4 regions of the Rhizobium sp. NRK18 genome follow, and region 4 is predicted to be linked to each of the others. Evidence: predicted binding sites of a transcription regulator. Region 4 holds the regulator's gene; each other region holds the start of a gene.
What was found. Region 4 encodes PhoB, which activates phosphate uptake and scavenging genes when phosphate is short. Its sites were predicted from a motif close to TGTCATNNANCTGTCAT; they were not measured.
Positions count from the first base shown of each region.

Region 1 (7,765 bases), 1.1 Mb from region 4:
AGGTTCGCTCCGGGTAGTTTGGTGAGATCAAAGACGTCCCGGATCACTCAACCCCGTCGGCCATCTCCAGCAGGCGGCGGACGATGTCGGTGGCGGCGGCCGGGTCCTTCTCCAGCTTGCGGGCGACGACTTCGCGCAGGTTCATCATCGCCGCCTCGACGCTCTTCGGCAGATCCGGTCCGCCGCGCATCTCGTCGCGCCACTTGCGCATGCGGCTTGCCTTTTCGCCGATCGCCTTCAGCCGCTCGAACAGCATGGTGGCGAGCGCCCGGTTTTCCTCGAGATAGGCCCTGCCCTCATCGGTGATCGCGTAGCGCTTCTTGGCGCCTTCCGACTCGGTGATCGCCGCATAGCCGGCTTCCTCGAGGAAGGTCAGCGTCGGGTAGATGACGCCCGGGCTCGGCGCGTAGGCTTCGGCGCTCAGTTCCTCGATCTGCTTGATGATCTCGTAGCCGTGGCGAGGTTCGTCCTCGATCAGCATCAGGACCAGCGTGCGAATGTCGCCCTGGCCGAGGAAGCGTCCGCCGCGCGGTCCGTCGCCGTCGTCACCAAAGCCACGTCCGCCGCGGCCGCCGCCCATGAAGCCGCGCCCGAAGTGACCGCCCTTGGCCGCCAGCATTTCGACGAAGGCTTCCCGGTGCCGGCGATGGCGGCCGTGACCGCAATGCCCCTCACCTTTGTCGTGGTCCCTGTCATGCATGTGCTTGAACATGATTTTTCCTTTAAGATATGTTTTCGATATATCGTAGATAATCCAACTATGGCGCTGCTGCAAGATGTTCGATATATCTAAAACCTATCTTTCCGTATCGGAATGCGGCAAGCCCTTGAATACCAAGCAACAAAAAAGCCAGCCGCATGGGAGGCGGCTGGCCCAGTGTCGTGGTCGACGATTTCTAAGCGGACTTGCGCCCGTCTTTCTTATGCAGCCCGGATCGCTGCCTCCGGCTGCACCAGATCGTAGCCGAGCGCTTCGGCGACGGCCTTGTTGGTAATGCGGCCCTTGTGGACGTTGAGGCCGTTGCGCAGATGCTTGTCCTCGGTGATGGCGGCCAGACCGCGATCGGCCAGCGCCAGGCCATAGTGCAGCGTGGCGTTGTTCAGCGCGTGCGCCGAGGTAACCGGCACCGCGCCCGGCATGTTGGCGACGCAGTAATGCACAACGCCGTCGACCACGTAGGTCGGATCGGAGTGCGTCGTGGCGTGCGAGGTCTCGAAGCAGCCACCCTGGTCGATGGCGACGTCGACGATGACCGACCCCTTCTTCATGCCCGAGAGCATTTCGCGGGTGACGAGCTTCGGCGCGGCGGCACCGGGGATCAGCACGGCGCCGATGACGAGATCGGCGGCGAAGACTTCCTCTTCCAGCGCATCGATCGTCGAATAGCGGGTGTGGATGCGGCCGTTGAAGATGTCGTCGAGCTGGCGCAGGCGCGGGATCGAGCGGTCGAGGATCGTCACGTCGGCGCCGAGGCCGACGGCCATCTTGGCGGCGTGGAGACCGACGACGCCGCCGCCGATGACGGTGACTTTCGCCGGCAGCACGCCCGGCACGCCGCCAAGCAGGATACCGAGGCCGCCATTGGCCTTCTGCAGCGAGGTGGCACCGGCCTGGATCGCCAGACGGCCGGCGACTTCCGACATCGGTGCGAGCAGCGGCAGGCCGCCGCGCTCGTCGGTCACGGTCTCATAGGCGATGGCGGTGACGCCAGATTCCAGAAGACCCTTCGTCTGCTCCGGATCGGGCGCAAGGTGCAGATAGGTGTAGAGAAGCTGACCTTCGCGCAGCTGCGCCCATTCGGACGGCTGCGGTTCCTTGACCTTGACGATCATGTCGGCCTTTTCGAAGATGTCCTTGGCGCTGGCGGCGATCTTCGCGCCGGCCGCCATGTAGGCCGCATCGTCCGCGCCGATGCCGGCCCCGGCCTTCGTCTCGACGATGACCTGATGGCCGTGGGCCACGTATTCGCGCACGGCACCCGGCGTCAGGCCGACGCGGTATTCGTGGTTCTTGATTTCCTTGGGACAGCCGACGATCATCTTGGTTCCTCTCTCTTGCCGGTTTCGAGCCGGCCTGCTTTTTCAGATGCGGCGAGTGAACCATTCCGGCCGGGCAATGTCCTTGCAAAGGATGGTTGCCCAAAACACATTTTTCGACGAAAATTGCGCTGAAATCAAAAATTTCGAAGAGTGTGCGAATGAACGAATTGGATACCGTCGATATTTCGATCCTGCGCGTCCTCCAGAAGGAGGGACGGATCACCAATGCCGAGCTTGCCGAGCGCGTCGGCCTGTCGGCATCGGCCTGTTCCCGGCGGCTCGACATCCTGGAAAAGTCCGGCGTGATCTCCGGCTATCACGCCCGCCTGTCGCACAAGGCGCTCGACTACAAGATGATGGTGATCGTCCACATCTCGCTCTCCGGACAGTTCGCCAAGACGCTTTCCGAATTCGAGGCGGCTGTCAAACGCTGCCCCAACGTGCTGGTCTGCTACCTGATGTCGGGCGAGTACGACTACATATTGCGGGTCGCGGCGAAGGATCTCGAAGACTACGAGCGCATCCACCGCGACTGGCTCTCCGCCCTTCCCCACGTCGTCAAGATCAACTCGTCCTTTGCGCTCCGAGAAATCATCGAACGGCCGAACGTGGGGCTTTGAGGGCTACATGTTGGGACGCTGCGTTCCACACTTCAGTTTATCAGTGCTGTCTGGCACCGGAACCGAGGCAGGCCACCAGAGCTCGAAACGCTTGGGCCCGATCTTGCTCTCATAGCCACTCAACCGAGCGTATTTGAAATCAATATCCGGCCAAGCAAGTTGGAAGTAATCATGCCATGCCAGAGCCGCAGCCTCGTCCTCAGAATGGAAGTATCGGATAACAACATTCTTGGCATCAAAGCCCGGAATGTACTCGGGCAGGTTTATGGTGGCGTTCGTGACGGAAAGCTGTGCCAGCCTTTTCCCAAAGTCCACTGACTCCTGCTTTCCAAACTGTGTAAAGAGTGTTCCCGCGGGACATGGAACTGCGGCATCAGACTGAATTCGTTCTTCTACCGAAGAAGGTTCGACCCCTGCCTCATCCTTATTCGCGGCCATTGGGGCATATGAAGCTATATTGCAAAGCGGCTTGGCGAAGTACTTGCGTTTTTCATCCTCATCGAAAATGGATGAAAGAACCAACTGAGCTCTCTGGAAATCGCCAAAGTGCTGGGCGTAGGCGATAACAGTGCAGTAATTATCCTCCTCTATCAGCCCGCCTTTTATATAGAGAGAGGTGAAGAGAAGATTTTTCTCCAAACCATCACTTTCCTTCCAATAAGATATGATCTCGTGGAGATTTTCACGCTTCTTGTCGTAGTCGCGCGACCTACCCTCTATGTAGATGTCGTAAAACTGCTTGCCGTAATCGAACACCTTGTCAAAGGATGCTCCAAGGATGGCCGCGAGCCCAGCCACGCTCCATATTCCCGCTGTTTGCACTGGCGACATTGAATCCCCCGAAACAATGAATGCAATACAACTAAAGATATATTATATTTACAAATATGCAACCAATTTAAAACAACATTGAAGCGCCGGTGCCGCAATGCACCGGCGCACCTTAGAAGGTACTTCGCGAAGCCTTACAGGCTCGCCATGTCGATCGAGAAGCGATACTTCACGTCGCTCTTCAGCATGCGCTCATAGGCGTCGTTGATCTCGTTCATGCGTATGACCTCAACATCGGCGGTGATGCCGTGCTCGGCGCAGAAGTCGAGCATTTCCTGGGTTTCCGGGGTGCCGCCGATCATCGAGCCGGCCAGCGTGCGGCGTCCGCCGATCAGCGGCCGACCGCTGAAGCTGTAGGGCTTTTCCGGCAGCCCGACATTGACCATCGCGCCATCGCGCTTCAGCAGGCCGAGATAGACGGAGAGGTCGATGTCGGCGGAAACCGTGTTGAGGATGAAGTCGAAGCTGCCGCGCTGGGCCGCCATCGCTTCGGCGTCCTTCGAGACGACCACTTCGTCCGCGCCGAGGCGCCTGGCGTCTTCGGCCTTCGACGGCGACGTGGTGAAGAGCACGGTATGGGCGCCAAAGGCGTGGGCGAACTTCAGGCCCATGTGCCCGAGCCCGCCAAGGCCGATGATGCCGACCTTCTGGCCCTTGCCGACCTTCCAGTGACGCAGCGGCGACCACGTGGTGATGCCGGCGCAGAGCAGCGGTGCGGCACCGGCAAGGTCGAGCTTCTCCGAGACCTTCAGCACGAAACCCTCATAGACGACGATCGCCTTGGAATAGCCGCCCTGGGTGATCCCGCCCAGATACTTGTCCTTGCCGTTGTAGGTGCCGACCATGCCGCCGGTCTCGCAATATTGCTGCAGGCCTTCCTGGCAGCTCGGGCAGGTACGACAGGAATCGACCATGCAGCCGACGCCGACGAGATCGCCGGCATTGAATTTCGTGACCTTGGAGCCGACCGATTTCACTCGGCCGACAATCTCATGGCCGGGGACGATCGGAAATGTCGTGCCGCCCCATTCGTTGCGCGCCATGTGCAGGTCCGAATGGCAGACGCCGCAATAGAGAATGTCGATCTCGACGTCTTCGTCGGTCGGTGTGCGGCGGTCGAACGAGAACGGTCCGAGGGGCTTGTCGGCGGCGGAGGCAGCATAGCCGGTGCAAACGAAGGTCATGTCTGGTTTCCCTTGATCAAACTGTGGTCCCTGGAGATGGAAAGGCTTGCGCGATCGCGCGACCTCGCCGGATGGCGGAGGCTCCCGGCGAAAACCTAGGCGTGGAGCGGCTAAAATCAAGCGATCGGCGTTCGCCGCATGCTTTCCCCTGCGACGATTTATTTTACCAAAGGGACAATAATTCATCTGGCCATCCCGGACCGTCACTGTCATCATCCCGCCATCAATTCCGACGTAACGACAACCAAGCCGGGAAGGCCTAGCGCCCGACCAATCGTCATCGAATTCGATCTGGGAGACAGACAATGCCCCACCTCCTCTCCTCCACCGCGCTCACCCGCCGCTCGCTGCTCGGTGGGCTTGCCGCCGGTTCGGCCTTCATCATGCTGCACCCGTTCGCCGCGCACGCCGCCGCCAACCAGGCGCATCTCAGGATCATGGAAACGACCGATATCCATGTGAACCTGCTGCCCTACGACTATTACGCCGACAAGCCGAACGACACGATGGGTCTGGCCCGCACCGCCTCGATCATCGACGGGATCCGGGCCGAGGCCGGCAACTCCATGCTGATCGACAATGGCGACCTTCTGCAGGGCAATCCCATGGGCGACTTCATGGCCTACAAGAAGGGCATGAAGGCCGGCGACATGCATCCGGTGATGAAGGCCATGAACATGCTCGGCTATGATTGCGGCACGCTCGGCAATCACGAGTTCAACTACGGCCTCGATTTCATGTTCAACGTGTTGAACGGCGCCAATTTCCCGATCGTCTGCGCCAACCTGACCAAGGGTCAGTTGGCGTCCAACCCGAAGGACGACGAGCTCTTCTTCAAGCCCTATGTGATCCTTGAGAAACAGATCAAGGACGGCTCCGGCGAGATGAGCCCGGTCAAGGTCGGCTTCATCGGTTTCGTGCCGCCGCAGATCATGGTCTGGGATGCCAAAAACCTTGAGGGCAAGGCGCAGACCCGCGACATCGTCGAAGCGGCCAAGGCCTGGGTGCCGGCCATGCGGGAGGAAGGCGCGGATATCGTGATCGCCCTCTCCCACTCCGGCATCGATGCGACCGGCCCAGGCGAGCGCATGGAAAACGCCTCGCTCTATGTCGCCGGCGTCGAGGGCATTGATGCGGTGTTCACGGGCCACCAGCATCTCGTCTTCCCCGGTCCGAAGACCTGGGACGGCATGGCCGGCGTCGATCCGGTGCGCGGCACGCTGCAAGGCAAGCCCGCCGTCATGGGCGGTTTCTGGGGCTCGCACATGGGCCTGATCGATCTGCTTCTCGAAAAGGACGGCAAATCCTGGAAGGTCGTCGATTTTACGACCGAGGCGCGGCCGATCTATCACCGTACCGAAGACCGGAAGATCGTCGCCGACGTCAAGAGCGACGAACGCATCACCGATGCGGTGAAAAAGGAGCACGAGGAAACGCTCGCCTACGTCCGCACGCCGGTCGGCAAGACATCCGCGCCGCTCTACTCCTACTTCGCGCTGGTCGCCGACGACCCGTCGGTGCAGATCGTCTCGATCGCCCAGACCTGGTACATCAAGGACATGCTCAAAGACACGGAATACAAGGACTATCCGGTGCTCTCGGCGGCAGCCCCGTTCAAGGCCGGCGGCCGCGGCGGTGCGGACTATTACACCGACGTTCCGGCCGGCGATATCGCCATCAAGAACGTCGCCGACCTCTACCTCTATCCCAATACCGTGCGCGCCGTGCTGATCACCGGCGCCGAAGTGAAGAACTGGCTGGAAATGTCGGCCGGCATGTTCAACCAGGTCAAGCCCGGCGCCAAGGATGCGCCGCTGCTCAACCCCGATTTCCCGTCCTACAATTTCGACGTCATCGACGGCGTCACCTACCAGATCGACCTGTCACAGCCGGCCATGTTCGACAAGGACGGCAAGAAGGTCTCCAACGGCGCCGGCCGCATCGTCGATTTGAAGTTCGACGGCAAGCCGATCGATCCGGAGAATAAGTTCGTGGTCGCCACCAACAATTACCGCGCCGGCGGCGGCGGCAACTTCCCGGACATCAACGACAGCAAGATCGTCTTCGTGGGTCCGGATACCAACCGCGACGTGATCGTGCGCTACATCATCGATCAGGGCACCATCAATCCGTCGGCGGACGACAACTGGTCGTTCAAGCCGATGGAAGGTACCACCGCCGTCTTCGACACCGGGCCGAAGGGCCGGCAGTATGCATCGTCGGTCAAGAGCGCAAAGATCGAAGATGCCGGCGACGGCGCCGACGGCTTCGCCAAGTTCCGCCTGGTGCTCTGACGGGCAAACAAGACATGCCAGGGCCGCTGCGGATCATTCCGCGGCGGCCGGAGCATCCTTCTTGCCAGGCACGTCGTGCGATCCCGCGGGGCATTGGCTCAGAAGCAGGCGGAACCGCTCCATCATCCAGCGCGCGGCAGGCCCGGGCGGACTTGCCGACCGCCACATGGCGAAGATCGGGAAGTTGGACGTCTCGAACATGTCCATCGTCAGCCGCACCAGCCGCCCTTCCTGAATATCCTTCTCCACGACCGCCCCCGGCATGCCGCCCCAGCCGAGCCCGGCGCGCAGCAGCGTGTGCTTCGTCATCATGTCGCCCACCCGCCATGTGCGCATGGAAAAGACGTTGAAATCCCGGCCGCGCGTCTGGCCGGTGGCGTCGGAGACGACGATCTGCACCTCGTCGCGGACATCGGCAACGGTCAGCGGCCGGTCGAGCTTCGCCAGCGGATGATCTGCGGCAGCCATCGGATACATGAAGGACTGGCTCAAGCGCTCGACGATGATCCCGTCCTCGACCTTCATCAAGGCCCCGCCTATGCCCAGATGCGCATTGCCATGCTCGACCAGGTCGCTGACCATGAAGCCGGAGCCCCAGTTGACGTTCAGCTGCACCGTCGGAAAGGTCTTCTGGAACGCGGACAAGGCAGCGACGAAGGCCTGTTCCGGCACCATGACGCTGACGGCGAGCTTCAGTTCGCCCTCGAGCCCCTCCCGCAGGGCGGCGGCCCGGCCGCGCAACGAATTGAGCTGCGCCGCCATTCGCCGTGCATCTTCAAGCACGGCCTTGCCGGCT
Region 1 covers NZ_JANFMV010000001.1:2,335,100-2,342,864, forward strand. Annotated here, with positions in the region: gene NN662_RS10900 (PadR family transcriptional regulator) at 44-712, opposite strand; gene ald (alanine dehydrogenase) at 922-2,040, opposite strand; gene NN662_RS10910 (Lrp/AsnC family transcriptional regulator) at 2,199-2,660, shown strand; gene NN662_RS10915 (hypothetical protein) at 2,664-3,458, opposite strand; gene NN662_RS10920 (NAD(P)-dependent alcohol dehydrogenase) at 3,626-4,675, opposite strand; gene NN662_RS10925 (bifunctional 2',3'-cyclic-nucleotide 2'-phosphodiesterase/3'-nucleotidase) at 4,981-6,969, shown strand; gene NN662_RS10930 (LysR family transcriptional regulator) at 7,003-7,765, opposite strand, start outside.
Region 1: the regulator PhoB is predicted to act here: its motif matches at 4,883-4,899, upstream of NN662_RS10925 (bifunctional 2',3'-cyclic-nucleotide 2'-phosphodiesterase/3'-nucleotidase).

Region 2 (7,765 bases), 2.1 Mb from region 4:
AAGCAGCGCAAAGATGCGCAGGTTTTCCCAGTCCATATCCGTTAATTTCCTCACATCCAATGCGCATATATCGGGAATTTTCAATCAGAATAGCGTGCGCCAAACTCCTGTCCAGACACAGGAGATGCAGCATGACCAAAGTCGTGAAACTCACCGAGACCGGTGGCCCCGAAAACTTCGTCATCGAGGATCAGTCGCCGGCAGATCCCGGCCCGCAGGAAATCCGCATCCGCCAGGAGGCGATCGGGCTCAATTTCGTCGACATCTATCATCGCGTCGGCCTCTACAAGCTTCCGAGCTATCCGGCCGTGCTCGGCGTCGAAGGCGCCGGCGTGGTCGAGGCCGTCGGCAGCGCGGTGACCGACCTGAAGCCCGGGGACCGCGTCACCTATGCCGGCGCACCCGTCGGCGCCTACGCTGCAACCCGGCTGCTGCCCGCCGAACGCGCCTTGCGGCTGCCCGACAGCGTGTCGGCGAAGGTCGCCGCCGCATCAATGCTGAAGAGCCTCACCGCCTATATGCTCCTGAAGGAAGTTTATCCGGTTGGCGACAACACCACCGTCTTCGTCCAGGCGGCCGCCGGCGGCGCCGGCTCGACCATCGTCCGCTGGGCCAAGCATTTCGGCGCCACCGTCATCGGCGCCGTCAGCTCGGACGAGAAGGCGGAGATTGCCCGCCGCCATGGTGCCGACCACGTGATCGTCGGGCGTAACGCCGATCTCGGCAAGGAGGTCAAGGCGCGGACGGACGGTCGCGGCGTCGATGTCGCCTATGAGGGGCTTGGCGGCGACGCGCTGATCAAGGTGCTGGACTGCGTGCGCCCGTTCGGCATGGCGGTCAATATCGGCCAGATCGTCGGGCCGGTGCCGTCCACGATCGGCGCCGACATTGCCGCACCGCGTGCCATTGCCTTCGCCCGGCCGAGCGTGATGTTCTACATCTCCGACACGGCACGATACCGCAAGGCCGCCGATCGCGTGATCCACCATCTTGCAGCCGGCATGGCACCAGGCGAAGGTCAGGAATATGCCCTTGCCGACGTCGCCCAGGCTCATCGCGACCTTGAGGCCGGACGCACGAGCGGCAGCGCCATTCTCATTCCCTGACGGGCACAGCGGAGTAAAATTCGAGCGGGAAGAAAAATTTACCGGAAAGAAAATTTCTTCTTTACTTTACGTTAACCACTCGGCAGTATCTTCACATACAGATCCTGCATTTACGAATGCAGTCGAGGGAAACCGCGCTAGCACGGATGTACTGCAGCGCGGTTTCCCGCACATGAACACTCCAGAAATTGCAGTCGTTTCTAGCGCAGCCAACCGGTCGCCAGCGCCGACGCCCACTCGTGCCGGCCGTTCTCGCGTGCCAGCCCGGCTGCGGCCTCGCAATCATAGCGCACCTGCCGGAAGGTGACCGACCAGCCCCCGTTGTCCTTCTCGAGAATTGCGTAGCTTGCCAGCGGATTGCCCGCCTGCAAGCTGTGCGGATAAGGCTGATCATCCTCGTAGCCGGGACAGCCGACGCTGCCCGGATTGACGATCAGCCGGCCGTCGCGAAGCCGGACCGTTCGCGGCGTGTGGGTGTGTCCGCAGAGGATCAGTTCAAACGCCACACCTGCGGCCATTGCCTCGACCTCATCGATCGGGCGCTGATGCATCACGCCCTCGGGCGAGACGGTTTCCAGCCAGTAGGTGTTGTCGTCGCTCGGCATGGCATGACAGAGATAGACTGCGTCCCGCCAGACGCGATCGAATGGAAGGCTTGCCAGCCATTCAAGATGCGCAGGGATCAACCGGTCGCGGGCATAGCGATCGGTCCGCCCCATCTCCTCCGGCATCTGTTCGACGAGATAACGGTCGTGATTGCCGCGCACCGTCGGCAGGTCGAGGGCGATCAGCCGGTCCGCCACCTCCGCCGGCCAGAGTGGTCCGGAGACGCAATCCCCCAGATTGACGATATCGCGCACCCCCAACCGCGCAATATCGGCGAGCACAGCTTCCAGCGCTTCGAGATTGCCGTGAATGTCGGCGATCGCGGCGAAACGCACCGCTCAGCTGCCGCGATAGGTGGAATAACTGTAAGGCGAGAGAAGCAGCGGCACGTGATAATGCGCCGTCGTATCGGCAATGCCGAAGCGGATCGGGATGTCGTCGAGGAACGGCGGATCGGCAAGCGCCACGCCCTTCACCTTCAGATAATCGCCGGCATGAAACAGGAGTTCGTAGCGGCCGGCGGCGAAATCGTCGCCCTGCAGCAGCGAACCGCCATCGACGCGGCCATCGGCATTCGTCACCACCGTCTTGATCAGCACCGGGGTCTTTCCGTCGAGCCGGAAGAGATCGATGACCAGCCCTTCGGCGGGCGTGCCGCGGGCGGCGTCGAGGACGTGCGTGGTAAGACCGGTCATGGCTTCGGCTCCGTGATCGTGAAGGGTGTGTCGAAGAAGAATTCCTCGAGATTGTTGCCCGGCCCGGCGCGATCGACAACCAGGAAGTCGGACGCCTCGCCGATCGCCATCAACGGATGGTGCCAGACATTGCGGCGATAATTGACGCCCTGGTGAGCCTCGGCGAGGAACACCTGCGGCTCGCCGGGATGTCCGTCCTCGTCCGTCGAAACGATCACCAGAAAAGGCCGGCCGGAAAGCGGCGTGAACGACTGGCTGCCGAACGGGTGCCGTTCCATCATGTCGACAGCGTAAGGAAAGCTGCGCGCCTGCCCGCGGAAGATGTTGAGGATGACCGAAGCCCCCTCGCCTTCGGCTTCGGCGGTGGCGAGCGCATGAAAGCGCTCCGTCGTGCCGCCATTGATCAGCCGCATGGTCTGCGGATCGGCCTCCAGCACATCGCCAAAGGGGGCAAAGGCCGCCTTGGTCAGCGGCCTTATCGACAGCACGCGGCTCATCATGAGCAATCCATCAGCCGCAAGCGCAGCACGTCAACGACGTCAATCATGGGGCATTCTCCGAAAACAGGGCTTCGAGCCGCAGCCGCGCGATCTTCTCCACCTGTGCGCACGCCGTTTCCAGTTCCTCGCCGCGCTCGTGATGAATGCGTGTCTCGAACGCCGCCAGAATGGCATCCTTGAAGAGGCCCTTCACGGCAATGATGAAAGGAAAGCCGAACTTCGCGACATAGGCCGCATTGAGCTCCGTAAAGCGCGCATGCTCCGCGGCCGTCAACTGGTCGAGACCGGCGCCGGCCTGCTCCTTGCGGCTGTCCTCGGTCAGCTTGCCGGCAATCGCGAGTTTGCCGGCGAGATCCGGGTGAGCGCGAAGCACGCCCAGCTTCTCCTCGTCGCTCGCCGCGCGAAAGGCGTCGCATAGGGCGGCATGAACGCCTTCCGCCGAAAGCGGCTCCCGGAGGCCCGCATCATAGGCCCGCTCGGCGACCCAGTGCGAATGCTCGAATATGCCGCCGAAGCGGGCGACGAATTCCTGTCTGTCCATCATCACATGATCTGCGGCTTGTGGTGCTCGTGCCAGTGATGGGCGATCTCGATCCGCTTGGGGATCCACACCTTCTCGTGGGACAGCACATATTCGACGAAGCGCTTCAGCGCGGCGGCACGGCCCGGGCGGCCGACGAGACGGCAGTGCAGGCCGACATTCATCATCTTCGCCTGCCCCTCCTTGCCCTCCTGATAGAGCACGTCGAAGGCGTCCTTCAGGTAGTTGAAGAACTGGTCACCGGCGTTGAAGCCCTGCGGCGTGGCGAAACGCATGTCGTTGGTTTCGAGCGTGTAGGGAATGATCAGGAACGGCTTGCCGTCGAGACCCGGCACCCAATAGGGCAGATCGTCGGCATAGGAATCGCTCGAATAGAGGAACCCGCCCTCCTCCATCACAAGCTTCAGCGTATTGTCGGACGGCTTGCCCTGATACATGCCGAGCGGGTGCGATCCGGTCAGTTCCTTGTGCAGCCGCACAGCTTCGAGAATGTGCTCGCGTTCCTTCTCGATCGGGAAGTCCTTGTATTCGAGCCAGCGATAACCGTGGCTGGCGATCTCCCAGCCGGCTTCCTTCATCGCCGCAACCGCTTCCGGATTGCGCGCCATGGCAAGCGTGACGCCGTAGACGGTCACTGGGACATTCAGGCTCGTGAACATGCGATAGAGACGCCAGAAGCCGGCGCGCGAACCGTATTCGTAGATCGATTCCATGTTGAGGTTGCGCTGCCCCGGCCAGGACTGCGCGCCGACGATTTCCGACAGCAGCGATTCCGACCCCGGATCGCCATCCAGGATCGAGCTTTCGCCGCCCTCTTCGTAATTGACCACGAACTGCACCGCGATCCGCGCATCGCCCGGCCATTTCGGGTCGGGAGATTGGCGGCCATAGCCGACGAGATCGCGGGGATAATTGTCTATGTCCATCGACGCACCTTTTTTCCAGTCGGTCAAAAATTATCAGGTGCGATTGGATTGTCGAGGGCGCGAAGCCAAAAAGCGGTGCGTTCTACGCCCTCTTTTTCTGCGACACGGGACCAAGCGGATGCAGCGAGTGCACGTGGAACGGAGCGCCCTGCTCCTCCTCGATCATCAGCGCCAGATTTGCCACTTCCAGCGGTGTTTCGAGGGCCGGCGCAAAGAACCGGTTCAGGGCGCGCTCGAAACGCTCCAGTTCGGACACGTTGAGCGCACCCGTCAGCATCATGTGGAACCGGTATTCGTCCATCACATGCGGATGGCCCCAGCGATGGAGATTGGCAAATTCGGCGGCGTTGAGGATATCGGGGTTGCGCCGCTCGATCTCGACATCGCTGAGCGGGGCGCGGTAGGCGTCGAACTCATGGATGACGGCGGCGGCCAGTTCATGCATTTCATAGGGATAGGTCGATGCGATCAGACCCAGTCCCTGCCCGACCCGCGCGACTTCGAGCGGCGGCAGCAGGAACGGCTGGCGGCCGCCGGCAAACGTCATCATGTGCTTGAGAAGAGACGCCGGATTGGCATCCTCCTTCAGCCGGAACGGCGCCTGCAGCATGGCGTGGAAGCCCGCCCGGCGCGGCAGCGCGGTGTGAAAGGCGATCTCATGGATGCCGAGCCCGCCGATGCCATGCGGTTCATAGAGATGGCCCGCGAAAGCGTCGCGGCCGAGCCACAAGGCCGCCGCCTCCGCAAGCTGATGGCGCGGCGGCGGTGTAAAGACGATAGAATAGCGCATGTCGTACATCCCGCAGGAAGGATGAAATCTGTCCGCATCGGTCTTTCCGATGCCGTTTGCGCCGGTTTAGGTGATTTGCGTAACAGATTGACGACGGGGATATGGCCGAAATGCGCTCATATCTTGCCGGCAAGGGCAAAGTGTCTTGCGGCCTGGAAACTATCCGGAACGTCGATTTCCGAAGGCGCTCCGATAATCTCGCCGACGACGGCGCTTGCCAACCGATGGGCGATCCCGAAACTGACCTTGAAGCCGCCCGTCAGGAACGAGACATTCGCATGCGCAGGATGCCGGCCGGCCATCGGATCGCGTCCGATCGCCTTCGGCCTCAGCCCGGCCCAGCGTTCCACGACCGCCGCGTCCCTGAGGCAGGGCGCCAGCACCCTCGCCCGCTTCAGCAGGTCATCGAGCAGGGCATCGGTCGAGAACGGCCGATCGAACTCCTCCTCGCTGGTACTGCCGATTGCGACCAGGCCATCTTCATGCGGCACCACATAGACGCCGTCATGAAAGATCACCGGCAGTGTCGGATCGATATCCGCCTTCAGCAATGCGGCCTGTCCCTTGACGGGCTTGCCAAGCGGCTTGCCTGCGGCAGTCAGGGCGCCCGCAAGCGGAAACGACCCCACGCCGGCGGCAATCAGGCAGTGGCCAAACCGGATGGTCTTATCGCCGACAGAGGCGACGCCGGCATCCGGATCGATGGCGGTCACCGCAGCATTCTCCAGACCCCTTGCCCGGCCCGACTGCCGAAGGGCCGCGATCAGCGTCGCCGTCAATGCCCTGGGCGACACACGGGCCGCAAACGTGTCGAGCACCACGCCGAACGGCGCGGCTTCGGCGTCAGGCCAATCCGCAAACGGTGAGCGCTCCAGCACCTGCCAGACATAGTCCGCACCGCTGGCCTGCCAGTTCCGTCGTGCGTCGTCTGCATGCCCGAAGGCGCGCTCGCGGTTCTGCTCGTGGGTCAGCGGCAGCAGGCGGCCGCAACGGCGATATCCGGTCGAAAGGCCCGTCATCCCTTCCAGCGCGGCGATTTCGGCTTCCAGCGAGACCAGCGCATCGAACTGAAACTGCTTCTTCGCGTTCCACCGGTCCGGCTGGTGAGACATCAAGGCGCCGAGGAAGCCGTTGCTTGTTCCGCCGCCCAGTCGGCCCGCATCGGCGAGCACGATATCGAGCCCCGCCGCGGCTGCCTTGCAGGCTGCCCACAGCCCCATGATGCCGCCGCCGACGATCAAAAGACCGGTGGACGATTGACCGCTCGCTACCGCGGTATTATCGGCTTGGCTCATGACGGATCCAATTTCAAACGACGGCGCCTCCGGCAACAGGCTCGAATGGCGCGAGGGCGATATGCCCTATTCGACCGCCTTTGGCGACCACTTTTATTGCCAGACGGACGGGCGGCTGGAATGCGCCTACGTGTTCATGGACGGCAACGGATTGCCGGCGCGCTGGCAGGACGGCCAGGATTTCCGGATTGGCGAACTCGGCTTCGGCACAGGCCTCAACCTCTGCGAAACCTGGCGGCAATGGAAGCTGTCGCGCCCGGCAGGTGGTCATCTACACTTCACCTCCTTCGAGCTCTATCCCATGCAGCGCGACGAGATCGACAGGGCGCTCGCCCATTGGCCGGAGATAGACGCGGAACGACAGGGGCTGGTAGACCTTTGGCCCGACGCCCCTGAGGGCATCGTCACGCTCGAACTCGACGGCAGCACGACGCTGACGATCGTCTGCGGCTCGGCGATGGACACCGTTCCCGCCGTTCCAGTGCCCTTTGACGCCTGGTATCTCGACGGCTTCGCGCCGTCGCGCAATCCCGACATGTGGTCGCCGGAACTGATGGCCGATGTCTTTGCGAAGACCGCAGAGGGAGGCAGTTTCGCCACCTATGCCGCGGCAGGCTTCGTGCGCCGCAATCTCGCCGCCGCGGGCTTCGAGGTCAGGCGCCGGCCCGGCTTTGCCGGCAAGCGCGAAATGCTGTTTGGAACGAAGACGTCCCCTTCAGCGGCGTGATTGCCCCGCCCCTTCGCCTTCCACATCGCTCAGCAGCGCATGAATCTTGTCCAGCAGGACCGATGGCACGATCGGCTTGGCGAGGTGATCATCCATGCCGGCATGGAGGCAGATTTCGCGCTCCCGTTCGAGTGCATGGGCGGTTATGCCGATGATCGGCACATGCGCGCCATCGCCCCTTTCCTGTTCGAGGTCTCGTATCATGCGGGCAGCCTCGAAGCCGTCCATCACCGGCATCGAGATATCCATGAGGATCAGCGCGGGCGACGATGCCTCCCATGCGGCCACCGCCTCCGAGCCGTTTTCGACCATCTTGAAGCGAAGGCCCGCCTCGAGGAGGATTTGCGAGAAGAAGATCCGGTTGACCTCGTTGTCCTCGGCGACCAGCACATCAATCCGCTGCACCAGGGTCGAAGCGTCGACCGCCGGCGGCCTCGTTTCCGGACGCGGACCCTGCTGCTGCCGATGCCGGACGTCTGGCACCTCGCGCACCGCAGTCCTGAGAACCTCGATCAGCGTGTTGCGCAGAATTCCAAGCCGCACCGGCTTGACCACATAGGTGTCCGCGATCGTGCCGGT
Region 2 covers NZ_JANFMV010000001.1:1,397,535-1,405,299, reverse strand. Annotated here, with positions in the region: gene NN662_RS06475 (LysR family transcriptional regulator) at 1-36, opposite strand, end outside; gene NN662_RS06470 (quinone oxidoreductase family protein) at 132-1,106, shown strand; gene NN662_RS06465 (metallophosphoesterase family protein) at 1,307-2,047, opposite strand; gene uraH (hydroxyisourate hydrolase) at 2,051-2,407, opposite strand; gene NN662_RS06455 (ureidoglycolate lyase) at 2,404-2,904, opposite strand; gene uraD (2-oxo-4-hydroxy-4-carboxy-5-ureidoimidazoline decarboxylase) at 2,951-3,451, opposite strand; gene puuE (allantoinase PuuE) at 3,451-4,374, opposite strand; gene NN662_RS06440 (DUF1045 domain-containing protein) at 4,457-5,164, opposite strand; gene NN662_RS06435 (NAD(P)/FAD-dependent oxidoreductase) at 5,281-6,459, opposite strand; gene mnmD (tRNA (5-methylaminomethyl-2-thiouridine)(34)-methyltransferase MnmD) at 6,458-7,186, shown strand; gene NN662_RS06425 (response regulator) at 7,175-7,765, opposite strand, start outside.
Region 2: the regulator PhoB is predicted to act here: its motif matches at 5,244-5,260, upstream of NN662_RS06440 (DUF1045 domain-containing protein).

Region 3 (7,765 bases), 170 kb from region 4:
CGCATCGAAACCGCTTTTGCGCTGTTTTGTTGCAATTGCGAAGGCCGCACCCCGCTCAAACGCCCTCGACCAGCATCAGCTCTCCATCCGCATACTGCTGGCGGATCTTGATGGCTTCCTGGTACTCCGGCGAATTGTAGCAGTCACGTGCTGCCTGCAGCGACGGAAACTCGATGATGACGTTGCGCGACCGGGGCTTGCCCTCGCACTCGATCACTTCACCGCCGCGGGCGAGGAAGTTCGCGCCAAAACGCTCGAACGCCGGTTTAGCCTTGGCAACGTACTGCTTGTAGTTTTCCGGGTCCCGCACATCCATGTGAGCGATCCAGTATCCCTTTGCCATCTTTCTCTCCCTGTCTTGTTCTATCGCTGTCGATGTCAGTTGTTCGCCGGCCAGAGCGCGATTTGCATCTCGTCAAGGATCGCCCGCGCCGCGGCCTTCGGATCGTCGGCCTTCACGATGGGGCGGGCGACGACAAGGTGGCTGGAGCCGGCGTGAATGGCTTCGCCCGGCGTCATCACCCGCTTCTGGTCGCCCTTGTCGGCGCCTGCGGGGCGAATGCCCGGCGTGACCACGGCCATGTCGGGGCCGAGGATCTGGCGGACGGCGGTCGCCTCTTCGGCCGAGCAGACGATGCCGCCCATGCCGGCTGCGCGCGCCTGTTCCGCCCTCCTGGCGACAAGGCTCTTCGCATCCGTCGCGTAGCCGGCGTCGGCAAGGTCGCCGTCATCCATGGAGGTGAGCACGGTCACCCCGAGCAGGCAGAGGCCGGAGCCCCTTGCGGCTTCGACGGCCGCCTTCATCGCCTTCGGGTAGGCGTGCAGGGTCAGCATGCTCATGCCCATCTTGGCGATGTTCTCAACCCCGTGCGCCACGGTGTTGTCGATGTCGAGGAGTTTCATGTCGAGGAAGATCTTCTTGCCGCTTTCGGCAAGCTCGCGGGCAAATTCAAGTCCGCCGGCGAACACCAGCTGATAGCCGATCTTGTAAAAGGAGATGTCGTCGCCGATCTGCGAGACGATCTTCTCCGCCTCCGCAACCGTTGGAACATCCAGTCCGACGATCAGCCTGTCGCGTGCACTCATCCTTCGATCCCTCGTCCGATTTCAGCCGGACCCAAGTCGCACGGGACGGCATCGGGGGCAAGCGAAAATTGGGGTCTTAACGCGCGCTCAGGCCTTGCGGTAGATCCACAGCTGCGCCGGCGGAATGTTGCGGACGATGAAGTCGAAATGCTGGATCTGGTAGCGATCGGGACAGGCGACGACCGGCGAGACCGGGCCGTAAGTGATCTGCACCACCGGCCGGCCGGCCGGAATGCGGGCGAGCAGGCTTTCCAGGAAGCTGACGCGGGCATGCATCGGAAAATACAGGAGCGGCACGGCCGAAATCACGCAGTCGAAGATGAGGTCCTTCTTCTCGCCAAGTGCGCGGTCGAGGTCGCATGCATCACCATGGATGAAGTTGACGCCCTGGAACTGCTCGACGAGATGCCGGTAGAAATCGGAGGAATATTCGATCGCATAGAGGTCTTCCGGCTTCACCCCCTTTTCGAGGATCGCCTTGGTGATGACGCCGGTTCCGGGGCCGAGTTCGAGGACCGGCAGTCCGGACCCTGTGTTGACGACGCTTGCCATCTTGCGGGCGGTGATGGAGGAGGTCGGGACGATCGCACCGACCTGCTTCGGCCCCTGCATCATGCCTTTGAAGAAGCGGATCTCCGCATCAAATTTCTTCTCCAGCTTTTGCTTCAGGCGGATCGCCATGGCGTCCTCTCCTCTTCCCGTCGTTATCGTTACAAAAAATGTCGCAGTCAAATTTATATATGCGTTGTCGTCGGTTTGGCAGCGAAATTGTGCTGATGGTCTGTCGAATCTGAATTGCCGGGAATTGCGGCTTTAGCGAGACCGTTACTGCGTCAGACGCGCATCGGCATCAGGACATACAGTGCGTCGTCGCCTGCAGTGTCGCGGATGAGCGTCGGCGAACCGGCGTCGGCGAACAGGAAAATCGCTTCCGAGCCCGACAGCTGGCCGGTGATGTCGAGGAGATACTTGGCGTTGAAGCCGATCTCCAGCGGGTCGTTCTCGTAGCCGGCGGCGATTTCGTCGGTCGCGCTGCCAGAATCGGGGTTGTTGACGGTCAGGAGGAGCTGTCCGTCGGACAGCGACAGCTTCACCGCACGGCCGCGCTCGGACGAGATCGTCGACACGCGGTCGACCGCCTGTGCGAATGTCTGGCAATCGACGGTCATTTCCTTGTCGTTGCCGGTCGGAATGACGCGCTGGTAATCCGGGAAGGTGCCGTCGATCAGCTTCGACGTCATGACGATCGAGCCGATGGTCAGGCGGATCTTGGCGTCGGATACTTCGACGGTGACGACGACGTCGGGATTGTCGACCAGCTTCTGCAGTTCGCCGACGGTCTTGCGCGGGATGATGATGCCCGGCATGCCTTCGGAACCCGACGGCGCATCGACGTCGGCACGGGCCAGACGGTGACCGTCGGTGGCGACGGCGCGCAGCTTCAGGTCGCTGGCGGCCTCGACCGTGTGGAAGAAGATACCGTTCAGGTAGTAGCGGGTCTCTTCCGTCGAGATGGCGAACTGCGTGCGGTCGATCAGCATCTTCAGGTCGGTCGCCTTCAGGCGGAACGTGTGGCTGAACGTACCGGCGGTCAGGTCCGGGAAGTCGGACTGCGGCAGGCACTGCAGCGAGAACTTCGAGCGGCCCGAGGCAACCGTCATCGCCGTACCGTCGGTGTTGGTGGCAAGCAGGACTTCCGCGCCGTCCGGCAGCTTGCGGACGATGTCATAGAGCAGGTGGGCCGGAACCGTCGTCGCACCGGCCTGTTCGATATTGGCCGGCGTCGCCTCGGTGATCTCGAGATCGAGGTCGGTCGCCTTCATGTCCAGGCTGGCGCCGTCGGCCTTCAAAAGCACGTTCGACAGGATCGGTATCGTATTGCGGCGCTCGACCACGCGATGAACGTGGTTCAGCGATTTCAAGAGATTGGACCGCTCGATCGTAATACGCATTTTTGACTCTGCCGCTTTCGATAGGACCATCCAGGCGGATGGCGGTACTTCCATGGACTGTGCCGGGACCGGGCCGGCGGATGTGGAGGCGCAAAATGGCAGATGTTGCCGTTGCATTGCAAGGGCTTTGTCGTCGCGGACGGTCTCTTATCCCCGAGCTTGCGGGCAGGGCGGCCTTGCCGCATAACGGTCCGGCGCACCGTGAAGCCGAGTGTCGCCCGCGCATGGTCCGAACATTGGAATGAATATAAATGAATGAAAGTCCCGCCGAAGCGCCTCGCGGCTACCGCCTGAACAATGTCGTGGTGCCGGCGCGCCCGCTGGAGCCGGCGCTCTATCTGGTGGCTACCCCGATCGGCAATCTCGGCGACATCACGCTTCGCGCGCTGGAAACGCTGGCCGGCGCCGATGTGCTCGCCTGCGAGGACACGCGCGTCAGCCGCGTGCTGCTCGACCGCTTCGGCATTCGCGGCCGTCCCTATGCCTACCACGAACACAACGCTGCCGAGGCCGGGCCGAAGCTCCTGCAGGCGCTGGAGGACGGTCGCTCGGTCGCGCTCGTCTCCGACGCCGGCACCCCGCTCGTTTCCGATCCGGGCTACCGGCTGGCGTTGCAGGCGATCGATGCCGGTTACCGTGTCGTCCCCATTCCCGGCGCTTCGGCGCCTCTGGCCGCGCTCCTCGGCTCCGGCCTGCCGAACGATGCCTTCCTGTTTGCCGGCTTCCTGCCGTCGAAGGACAAGGCGCGGCGCGACCGCCTTGCCGAACTGGCCGGCGTGCCGGCGACGTTGATCTTCTTCGAATCGCCGCACCGGATCGCCGCGACGCTTGTCGCTGCCGCCGACGTGCTTGGTGCGCGGCCGGCAGCCGTCTGCCGCGAATTGACGAAGACCTATGAAGAGTTCCGCCGCGGTCTGCTTGCCGATCTTGCGGGGCAATACGAAGGACAGTCGGTCAAGGGCGAGATCGTGCTCGTCATCGGCCCGCCGGAAGAGGCCGCCCCACCGGAAGCGGCGGATGTCGACAATATATTGAGAGATCTCGCGGCGACGCTTCCCGCCGGCAAGGCCGCTTCGGAGGCGGCGAAGCGCACCGGCCTGCCGCGCAAGGAGCTCTACGACCGCCTGATGGCGCTGAAGGGGTGACGCGATGGCCGACGGCGACGGCAGGTCCCGCAGACGCAAGGCCTATCGCCGCGGCCTCCTGTCGGAATACGTCGCCGCTTTCTTCCTGATGCTGAAAGGCTATCGCATTCTTTCGGTCCGCTATCGAACGAAGGTCGGAGAAATCGACATCATTGCCCGCAAGGCCGATCTCGTCGTCTTCGTCGAGGTGAAGGCGCGTTCCGATGCGGGCGCGGCGATCGACGCGGTCGGCTATGGCGCCCAGCGCCGCATCCGCTCCGCAAGCGACATCTGGATGTCCCGCCAGCCCGATTGCGCCCGGCTTTCCTGGCGTTACGACATCGTCGCGGTCGTTCCGTGGCGTTTGCCGCGCCACCTACAAGACGCATTCTGAGTGCTTCGGCGCGACAGTTCCGGCGTCATGAAACTGTCATCCGATTGTCACCGGCCGTTCATTCGATGTGGCTAGAGAACTGAAAGTAAAGCGAAACCGTCCGGTCGCTGAACGAACGTCAAAGTGAAAATTCAAGCTTGACGGCATATTAAACGTCTCTAATGTCTCAACTCTTCTGAGGAGGAGAGGAACACCATGATAAAGAAAATCGCTTTTGCAGCCCTGGCGCTCAGCCTGACGGCCTCCGCATCCTATGCCAAGACGCAGATCACCTGGTGGCATGCCATGGGTGGCGAGAACGGCAAGAAGCTCGAAGAAATCGTTGCGAACTACAACAAGTCGCAGGACAACTACGAAGTTATCCCGACCTACAAGGGTTCGTATCCTGAAACGATGACCGCTGCGATCGCCGCTTTCCGCGCCAAGCAGCAGCCCGACATCGTGCAGGTCTTCGAAGTCGGCACCGCAACGATGATGGCCGCCAAGGGCGCCGTCTATCCGGTCTACAAGCTGATGGCCGACACCGGCACCGAATTCGATCCGAAGGGCTTCATCTCGGCCGTGGTCGGCTACTACACCGACACCGATGGCAACATGCTGTCCATGCCGTTCAACTCGTCCACCCCGGTCCTTTACTACAACAAGGACGTCTTCAAGAAGGCCGGCCTCGATCCGGAAACTCCGCCGAAGACCTGGGAAGACATGGAAGCCTATTCCAAGAAGATCATGGAGTCCGGCGCGGCCAAGTGCGGCTTCACCACCGGCTGGATCTCCTGGGTACAGCTCGAGAACTTCTCCGCCTGGCACAACCTGCAGATCGGGACCAACCAGAACGGCTTCGGCTCGGTCGACAGCCAGCTGACCTTCAATGGTCCGACGCAGGCTCGCCACTGGGCGAACCTGAAGAAGTGGCAGGACGAAGGCCTGTTCCAGTATGGCGGTCCGGTCGGCGGCGATGACGCTCCGCCGAAGTTCTATTCGCAGGAATGCGCCATGTACATGAACTCGTCGGCCGCCCGTGCAGCCGTCGTCAACAACGCCAAGGACTTCGAAGTCGGCGTCGGCATGCTGCCGTACTATTCCGACGTCAAGGGCGCCCCGCAGAACTCCATCATCGGCGGTGCAACGCTTTGGGTCCTGCAGGGTCACGACCAGGAAGAGTACAAGGGCGTGGCGGACTTCTTCCATTACCTGTCCTCGCCGGAAGTCCAGTCCGACTGGCACCAGTTCTCCGGCTATCTGCCGATCACCCAGGCTGCTTACGACTACACCAAGAAGCAGGGCTTCTATGACAAGAACCCCGGCGCCGAAGTGGCTCTGAAGCAGATCACGCTGAACCCGCCGACCGAAAACTCCAAGGGTCTGCGCTTCGGCAACTATGTGCAGGTCCGCACCATCATCGACGAAGAATTCGAAGCCCTGCTGTCCGGTCAGAAGGATGCCCAGGCTGCTCTCGACTCCGTCGTCGAACGCGGTAACAAGCTCATCGCCGACTTTGCCGCAGCGAACCAGTAACAGCGGTTTCCTGACGACAACATTCTGAGCAAGTGTTCGGGCCTGCGGCGGTATATCCTCCGCGGGCCCTTCATGCCCCTGCAATACCTCATCTGTCGGACGCCCATCATGCAGACAAAGCGCACGATATTCGGCAACAAGATCCTGCCGTACTGGCTTTTGCTTCCGCAACTTGCCATCACCCTGATCTTCTTCATCTGGCCGGCCGCCCAGGCAATCCGCCAGTCGTTCCTGCGTGAGGATCCGTTCGGCCTCAGCACGGCCTTTGTGGGCCTGCAGAACTACAAGGCCCTCTTTGCCGATCCGAATTACCTGAACTCGCTGAAGGTGACGCTCGTCTTTTCCGTCAGCGTGGCCGCCTCGTCGATCATCCTTGCGTTGATCCTGGCGCTGGCCGCCGACGGGCGGCTGCGCAGCCGCAACGCCTACACGACGCTGCTCGTCTGGCCGTACGCGGTCGCACCGGCGGTAGGCGGCATCCTGTGGTGGTTCATGTTCAACCCGACGATCGGCATCGCCCCCTATCTGCTGCAGGGCATCGGCTACAACTGGAACCATCGCCTCTCGGGCGTCGACGGCATGATCCTCGTGGTTCTGGCCGCGAGCTGGAAGCAGATTTCCTACAATTTCCTGTTCTTCCTGGCCGGCCTGCAATCCATTCCGCAATCGCTGAAGGAAGCCGCCGCCATCGACGGCGCCGGCCCGGTCAAGCGCTTCTTCACCGTGGTCTTTCCGCTGCTGTCGCCGACGACCTTCTTCCTGATCGTCGTCAACATCGTCTACACCATGTTCGATACCTTCGCCGTCATTCATGCCACCACCAAGGGCGGTCCGGCGCAGGCAACCAACATCCTCGTCTACAAGGTGTTCAATGACGGCTTCATCGGCCTCAACATGGGCTCTTCTGCTGCCCAGTCCGTGGTGCTGATGGGCATCGTCATCCTTCTGACCTTCATCCAGTTCCGCTTCGTCGAGCGGCGCGTGCAGTACTGAGGAGAGAACGGATGGTAGAAAACAGACCCGGTCTCAAGATCCTGTCGCACATCGTGCTTCTGATCGGCGTGGCGACCGTCGCCCTGCCGGTCTACATCGCCTTCATCGCATCGACCCACGGCCCGACCGACTTCCTGTCGGGGCTGATCCCGCTGACGCCGGGCGGCCATGGCTGGGAAAACTACAAGACCATGCTGACGCAGGGAATGGCCTCTTCCGGCGCGCCGCCGGTCGGGCCCATGATGGTCAACAGCCTGATCATGGCGCTGTCGATTGCCATCGGCAAGATCGCCATATCCATCCTGTCGGCCTTCGCGATCGTCTACTTCCGCTTTCCCTTCCGGCAGTTCTGCTTCTGGATCATCTTCGTGACGCTGATGCTGCCGGTCGAGGTTCGCATTGTGCCGACCTTCCAGGTCATCGCCAGCCTGCACATGCTCGACAGCTATGCCGGCCTGTCGATTCCGCTGATCGCCTCGGCGACCGCGACCTTCCTGTTCCGCCAGTTCTTCCTGACGGTGCCGGACGAACTGCTCGAGGCCGCCCGCATCGATGGCGCCGGCCCGATGAAGTTCTTCAGGGATATCCTCGTGCCGCTGTCGCGCACGAACATGGCGGCGCTTTTCGTCATCCTCTTCATTTACGGCTGGAACCAGTATCTCTGGCCGCTGATGGTGACGACCGACCCCGGCTATTACACC
Region 3 covers NZ_JANFMV010000001.1:3,623,872-3,631,636, reverse strand. Annotated here, with positions in the region: gene NN662_RS17225 (DUF1330 domain-containing protein) at 56-343, opposite strand; gene pyrF (orotidine-5'-phosphate decarboxylase) at 379-1,086, opposite strand; gene pmtA (phospholipid N-methyltransferase PmtA) at 1,174-1,767, opposite strand; gene dnaN (DNA polymerase III subunit beta) at 1,920-3,038, opposite strand; gene rsmI (16S rRNA (cytidine(1402)-2'-O)-methyltransferase) at 3,290-4,183, shown strand; gene NN662_RS17200 (YraN family protein) at 4,188-4,556, shown strand; gene ugpB (sn-glycerol-3-phosphate ABC transporter substrate-binding protein UgpB) at 4,752-6,071, shown strand; gene ugpA (sn-glycerol-3-phosphate ABC transporter permease UgpA) at 6,180-7,064, shown strand; gene ugpE (sn-glycerol-3-phosphate ABC transporter permease UgpE) at 7,076-7,765, shown strand, end outside.
Region 3: the regulator PhoB is predicted to act here: its motif matches at 4,580-4,596, upstream of ugpB (sn-glycerol-3-phosphate ABC transporter substrate-binding protein UgpB).

Region 4 (7,765 bases):
CCTACGGCATCGGCTGCACCACCTGGGAAGTGATGAAGAACGTCGTGGTCCCCTATACTCGCGTCGGCATCATGGGCGGCGTCATGCTCGGCCTCGGCCGTGCACTGGGCGAGACCATGGCCGTCACCTTCGTCATCGGTAACGCGCACCGCATCAGTGCCTCGCTCTTTGCGCCGAGCACGACGATCTCCGCGACGATCGCCAACGAATTCACCGAAGCGGACGGCGAAATGTACACGTCCTCGCTGATCGCTCTCGGTCTGATCCTCTTCATCATTACCTTCATCATCCTTGCCATCGCGCGCTACATGCTGATGCGCATCGAGAGCAAGAAGGGAGCCTGACCGATGTCCTCGATCTATCCCCGTCGCAAGATCAAGAATACCGTGATGATGTCGCTGTGCGTCGTCGCCGCCGGCATCGGCATCGCCTGGCTCGCGCTCATTCTCGGCGCACTGGTCTACAAGGGCGCCGCCGGCCTGAACATTCAGGTCTTCACCGAAATGACCCCGCCTCCGGGCGAGGAGGGCGGCCTTCTGAATGCCATCTTCGGCAGCCTGATCGTGACCATCATCGCCATGTTCGTCGGCACGCCTATCGGCATCCTGGCCGGCACCTACATGGCCGAATACGGCCGCTTCAGCAAGCTGACCATGGTCGTGCGCTTCATCAACGACATCCTGCTGTCGGCGCCCTCGATTGTCGTCGGCCTGTTCATCTACGAAATCGTGGTGCGGCCCATGGGCCACTTCTCGGCGCTGGCCGGCTCTTTCGCACTCGCCGTGCTCGTCATCCCCGTGGTGCTGCGCACGACCGAAGACATGCTGAGCCTCGTGCCGAATGCACTGCGTGAAGCCGGCACGGCCATCGGCGCCCCACGCTGGATCGTCATCCGCTCGGTCGCCTACCGCGCCGCCCGCTCGGGCATCGTCACCGGTGTCCTGCTGGCCGTCGCCCGCATTTCCGGCGAAACCGCGCCGCTTCTGTTTACCGCGCTCAACAACCAGTTCTGGAGTTCTAACCTCAATGCTCCGATGGCGAGCCTGCCGGTGACGATCTTCCAGTTTGCCCTCAGCCCCTATGAAGAATGGCAGCAATTGGCCTGGACCGGCGCATTGATCATAACCATGACCGTCTTGGGTTTGAGCGTAATTTCCCGTAGCCTGACCGGACGCAGAGAGGACAGATGAGCCAGATGCTTTCCCTAGACAAAGTCGCGCCGCAGAAGACTGCCGAAAAGGCAAAGATCGAGATCAAGAATCTCAACTTCTACTACGGCAACAGCAAAGCCCTCAAGGACATCAGCCTGTCCCTGCCGGAGCGCAGCGTCACCGCCTTCATCGGTCCGTCGGGCTGTGGCAAGTCGACCCTGCTGCGTGTCCTCAACCGGATCTATGAGCTTTATCCAAAGCAGCGCGCCGAGGGTGAGGTGCTGATCGACGGCGAGAACATTCTCGACAAGTCGAAGGACCTCAACCTGCTGCGCACCAAGGTCGGCATGGTCTTCCAGAAGCCGACCCCGTTCCCGATGTCGATCTACGAGAACATCTCCTTCGGCATCCGCCTCTACGAAAATCTCAACAAGAGCGAGATGGACGAGCGCGTGGAAGCGGCCCTGACCCGCGCGGCCCTCTGGAACGAGGTGAAGGACAAGCTGCATGCCAGCGGTCTCAGCCTGTCCGGCGGTCAGCAGCAGCGCCTCTGCATCGCCCGCACCGTTGCCGTCAAGCCGGAGATCATTCTGCTCGACGAACCGGCCTCCGCTCTCGACCCGCTCTCGACCGCCAAGATCGAGGAGCTGATCGACGAGCTGCGCGCCGACTACACGATCGTCATCGTCACGCACAACATGCAGCAGGCTGCCCGCGTCTCGCGCCAGACCGCCTTCATGTATCTCGGTGAACTGGTCGAATTCGACGAGACGGCGAAGATCTTCACCTCTCCGAAGGAAAGCCGCACGCAGGACTACGTCACCGGTCGCTTCGGCTGATCCGCAGCCGCGCTGAAGCCTGCCTCAAGATATCAGGGAACACCACCATGCCCTCGACACAACAGCATCTCATGTCGGCTTACGACGACGAATTGAAGTTCCTGCAGCGCCGGATCTCCGAAATGGGTGGTCTTGCCGAGCAGATGGTCAGCGAGTCCGTTCAGGCTCTCGTGACCGGCGATCTGGCGCTTGCCCAGAAGCTGATCTCCGACGACGTCATTCTCGACACCGGCGAGCGCGAAATCGGCGACGCGGCCGTCGTCACCATCGCACGCCGCCAGCCGGTTGCCGCCGACCTGCGCGAAATCATGGGCTCGATCCGCATCGCGGCCGACCTTGAACGCGTCGGCGACCTTGCCAAGAACATCGGCAAGCGCGTCATCGCGGTGCAGGGCACCGGCGTCCCGCGCAAGCTCGCCCGCGGCCTGGAACACCTGTCCGAACTGGCCTCGGTGCAGCTCAAGGAAGTGCTCGACGTCTACTCCAGCCGCTCGGCGGAAAAGGCCAAGTCGATCCGCGACCGCGACGAGGAAATCGACGCGATCCATACGTCGCTGTTCCGCGAACTCCTGACCTACATGATGGAAGATCCGCGCAACATCACCACCTGCACGCATCTTCTCTTCTGCGCCAAGAACATCGAGCGTATCGGCGATCATGCCACGAACATCGCCGAGACGATCTACTACATGACCACCGGCAGCCAGCCGGAAGGTGAGCGTCCGAAGGACGACAACACGTCGACCATGGGCGTGACGTCCGAGTGACGGCTCGATAAGTTGGAGAACCGTGAATGGTCCCGAAAATAGCGGTTGTTGAAGACGAGGAAGCTCTGAGCGAGCTTCTTCGCTACAATCTGGAATCCGAGGGCTACGAAGTCGAGGCGATCATGCGCGGCGACGAGGCGGAAATCCGCCTCAAGGAGCGCGTGCCCGACCTTCTCCTGCTCGACTGGATGCTGCCGGGCGTTCCCGGCATCGAGCTCTGCCGTCGCCTGCGCATGCGCCCTGAGACCGAACGGCTGCCGATCATCATGCTGACGGCGCGCGGTGAGGAAAGCGAACGCGTTCGCGGACTGTCGACCGGTGCCGATGATTATGTCGTCAAGCCGTTCTCGATGCCCGAACTGATGGCCCGCGTTCGGGCCATGCTCCGTCGTGCCCATCCGGAAGTTCTCTCCGCCGTGCTTCGCTGCGGCGATATCGAGCTCGACCGCGAAACGCATCGTGTCCACCGCAAGAGCCGTGAAGTCCGCCTCGGCCCGACCGAGTTCCGGCTTCTGGAATTCCTGATGGCGTCCCCGGGCCGCGTCTTCTCGCGTTCCCAGCTGCTCGACGGCGTCTGGGGCCATGACATCTATGTCGACGAACGCACGGTCGACGTTCACGTCGGCCGTCTGCGCAAGGCGCTGAACTTCTCCAACATGCAGGACGTCATCCGCACCGTGCGTGGTGCCGGCTATTCCATGGAAGTCTGACCTCCTGGAATTTTCATCCGAATGCTTCTGAACCCCGCTGTTCACAGCGGGGTTTTCTTTTGACTTCTCGCAGCCGGAAACGAAAAACGGGCCCGCAGGCCCGTTCGTCATGATGGTCTGTTCGGTCGCTCCGCCGCGATCAGCTGGCCGCTGCGGCGCGACGGCGGTCGCTGCTGGTCGGCTGATAGGCGAGGCGGGCGTGATAATTGCAGTACGGCGAATTGTCCGGGGACTCGCAGCCGCAGAAATGGAAGTCGTCCTGCAGCGGATCGCCGACCGGCCACTTGCAGGTGCGTTCGGTCAGTTCCGTCAGGGCCAGGCGGCGGGATATCGGCACGACGACGTTCGAGGCGGGAACGTAGCGATGCTCCTGGATCGCGTTGATTTCGACCTCTTCCTTCAGTGCCGTGGCGCCTGCCGTACGGGTGACGGTGCGGGTCGTAACGCGGGCTGCATAGTTCGGAGCCTTCGGTGCGGTCACGGGGCGCTTGACCGTGCGTGCCGCCGAGGACGCGCCGCCGGACTTTGCGCGTCCGGGAAGGTTGAGACGGTGAACCTTGCCGATGACGGCATTGCGGCTGACGCCACCGAGCTGTGCGGCGATCTGGCTGGCGCTCAGCCCATCCGCCCACAATTTCTTAAGCTTTTCAACGCGTTCGTCTGTCCAGTTCATTGGGTCTTCTCCGCCTGCAGTCCAATGCATGGCAGAATCCTTCACCGTGTCCCGAATTCCTTCGGAACGGAGTACGCCTCTTGTACTGCCGGGTGACTTTTTTCCGCCAAGCGCAAATTCTTAATGCATGTTTAACCTAGTGCCAGCCTGACTCCGTGACAAGAGTCGCCGGAATCATCGCGATTCGATTTCTCGGTTTTCCCCAACTTGCTGTTTGAAATTTTTTCGGCCGCCGGTCTGTTGCGAGGTCGTTCCCGCTTTTTCACGAAGCCCTGCGATGGCCTGATTTTGCGGGTGATTTGTTGACATCGGCACCCTATATGATGATAGTGCGGCAACCGCCCAAAAGGCGGTCTTTTTTATTTGTGCCCAGCCAACATAGCCCAGGAAAGGTCAGCGCCATGGCTCAGAACGGTCCGCTCTACGATACCTATGCAAGAGCACCTCTGCGCTTCGAGCGAGGCGAGGGTGTTTGGCTCGTGACGGAAGACGGCCAGCGTTATATGGACTTCGCCGCCGGCGTTGCCGTCAATTCTCTCGGCCATGCGCACCCGCATCTCGTCGAGGCATTGACCACGCAGGCCGGCAAGGTCTGGCACCTGTCCAACGTCTACGAGAACCCCGGCCAGGAAAAGATGGCTGCGCGTCTGTCGGCTGCGACCTTTGCCGAAAAGGTGTTCTTCACCAATTCGGGCGCGGAAGCCCTGGAATGCGCCATCAAGACGGCACGGCGCTACCAGTATGCCAAGGGGCATCCGGACAAGTTCCATATCATCACCTTCGAGGGCGCCTTCCATGGCCGGACCCTCGGCACCATCGCGGCCGGCGGCAATCCGAAATACCTCGAGGGCTTCGGCCCCAAGGCGCCGGGCTTCGATCCGGTGCCGTTCGGCGATCTCGCTGCCGTCAAGGCGGCGATCACGGAAGCGACCGGCGCCATTCTCGTCGAACCCGTCCAGGGCGAGGGCGGTGTCCGGCCCGCATCGAAGGAGTTCCTGCAGGCTCTGCGCGCACTCTGCGACGAACATGGCCTGCTGCTGATCTTCGACGAGGTGCAGACCGGCGTCGGCCGTACCGGCAAGTTCTTCGCCTATGAATGGGCCGGCATCACGCCGGACATCATGGCAATCGCCAAGGGCATCGGCGGCGGCTTTCCGTTCGGCGCCTGCCTTGCGACGGCGGAAGCCGCATCCGGCATGGTCGCAGGCACGCACGGCTCCACCTATGGCGGCAATCCGCTGGCCATGGCCGTCGGCAATGCCGTCCTGGATGTCGTCCTGGCCGACGGCTTCCTCGAGCATGTGCGCGATGTCGCACTGGTCTTCCGTCAGGGTCTCGCATCCCTGAAGGACCGGTATCCGGATATCATCGAGGATTTCCGCGGCGAAGGCCTGATGCTCGGCATCAAGGCGCGGATCCCGTCCGGAGAATTGCTTGCGGCAATGCGCGAGCAGCATGTTCTCGGCGTGCTTGCGGGCGACAATGTCGTGCGCCTCCTGCCGCCGCTTATCGTCAGTGCGGATGAAGCCCGCGAGGGACTGGCGCGCATCGAGCGTGCCGCCGAGGCGCTTCATTCCGCTCTCATCAAGAAGTCCGCCTGAGGCGGCCAAAGCGAAATTCTGACAGGTTATCATGGCAGCTACCAAGCATTTTCTCGATCTTTCCGCGGTCTCCTCGCAGGACCTCAGAGGCATTCTGAACGACGCCCGCACCCGCAAGGTGGCGACGAAGGACGGAACGGCTGACAAGCCGCTCGCCGGCAAGATGCTGGCGATGATCTTCGAAAAGCCGTCCACCCGCACGCGCGTCTCCTTCGACGTCGGCATGCGCCAGCTCGGCGGCGAGACGCTGTTCCTGTCGGGAACCGAAATGCAGCTCGGCCGCGCCGAGACGATCGGTGACACGGCCAAGGTGCTGTCGCGCTACGTCGACGCCATCATGATCCGCACCACCGACCACAAGCGCCTTCTGGAGCTTGCCGAACATGCGACCGTGCCGGTCATCAACGGCCTGACGGACGACACGCATCCCTGCCAGATCATGGCTGATCTCCTCACTTTCGAGGAGCACAAGGGACCGGTCGCCGGCAAGACGATCGCCTGGACCGGTGACGGCAACAACGTGCTGCATTCCTTCGTCGAAGGCGCGGCCCGCTTCGGCTACCGCATGAACATGGCGGTGCCGATGGGCTCCGAGCCGCACGACAAGTTCCTGAACTGGGCGCGCAACGAGGGCGCCGAGATCATGCTCTGCCACGATGCGGAGAAGGCGGTCTCGGGCGCCGACTGCGTCGTCACCGATACCTGGGTGTCGATGAACCAGGAGCACAAGGCCCGCGGCCACAACATCTTCCAGCCCTTCCAGGTCAACAAGCAGTTGATGGGCCGGGCGAAGGACGACGCGTTGTTCATGCACTGCCTGCCGGCGCACCGCGGCGAAGAAGTGACCGACGACGTGATCGACGGACCGCAGTCTGTAGTCTTTGACGAGGCGGAAAACCGCCTGCATGCACAGAAGTCCATCCTGGCCTGGTGCCTCGGGGCCATCTGATACGGCGCCGCCCCGTTTCGCGCGCCGAAACTTAAGGAGTATCCGCCATGGCGGAAGAAACCACCAAACTCGGCGAATTCGGTTTCGCCGGAGATGATAAGGTCGTGCCTTTCCAGGTGGAGGGGCTGGATGTGCGCGGCCGCGCGGTTCAGCTCGGCCCGATGCTCGACGCCATACTGGGGCGTCACGATTATCCCGTGCCGGTCGCCCGCCTTCTGGCGGAAGTCATCACGCTGACCGTGCTCATCGGCACGTCGCTGAAATTTGAAGGCAAGTTCACAGTCCAGACGAAGAGCGACGGACCGGTCGACCTGCTCGTCGCCGATTTCTCGACGCCCGACAGCATGCGCGCCTATGCCCGTTTCGACGAGGAGGCCCTCGAACTGGCGATCAGTGAAGGCATGGCCGAACCCGAGCAGTTGCTGGGAACGGGCGTTCTCGCCTTCACCATCGACCAGGGCCGCTTCAGCCAGCCCTATCAGGGCATCGTCGCTCTCGACGGCGCGTCGCTCGAAGAGATTGCCGGCACCTACTTTCGCCAGTCGGAACAGATCCCGACGCATATGCGGCTGGCCGCGGCCGAACTCTACGACCGCGACGAGGACGGCAAGGCCCGCCACACGTGGCGCGCGGGTGGCGTGATCGTCCAGTTTCTCCCGGAAGCGCCGGAGCGCATGCGCCAGCCGGATCTGCCGGGCGGCGACGGCGACGACAACGCCCTGCCGATGTTCGAGGACGATGCCTGGATGGAGGCACGCACGCTCGCCGAGACGATCGATGCCGACGAATTGACCGATCCGCAGGTCGGCGCGGAACGCCTCCTGTTCCGGCTCTTCCACGAGCGCGGTGTGCGTGTGTTCGATCCGCAGCCGGTCTACGACCGTTGCTCCTGTTCGCGCGAGAAGATCGGCGGCGTTCTCAAGGGCTTTTCGGCAGAGGAAATCATGGCGAGCGAAGAGGACGGCAAGATCGCCGTTACCTGCGAATTCTGCTCGACGACCTATGTCTTCGACGCCAATGAGGTGATCGAATAAGCTCGGACTGTTGCCGCTGATGGCCAGATCGGGCGGAAATG
Region 4 covers NZ_JANFMV010000001.1:3,455,522-3,463,286, reverse strand. Annotated here, with positions in the region: gene pstC (phosphate ABC transporter permease subunit PstC) at 1-344, shown strand, start outside; gene pstA (phosphate ABC transporter permease PstA) at 348-1,190, shown strand; gene pstB (phosphate ABC transporter ATP-binding protein PstB) at 1,187-1,990, shown strand; gene phoU (phosphate signaling complex protein PhoU) at 2,038-2,757, shown strand; gene phoB (phosphate regulon transcriptional regulator PhoB) at 2,784-3,467, shown strand; gene NN662_RS16380 (GcrA family cell cycle regulator) at 3,607-4,140, opposite strand; gene NN662_RS16375 (aspartate aminotransferase family protein) at 4,542-5,741, shown strand; gene argF (ornithine carbamoyltransferase) at 5,773-6,690, shown strand; gene NN662_RS16365 (Hsp33 family molecular chaperone) at 6,738-7,724, shown strand.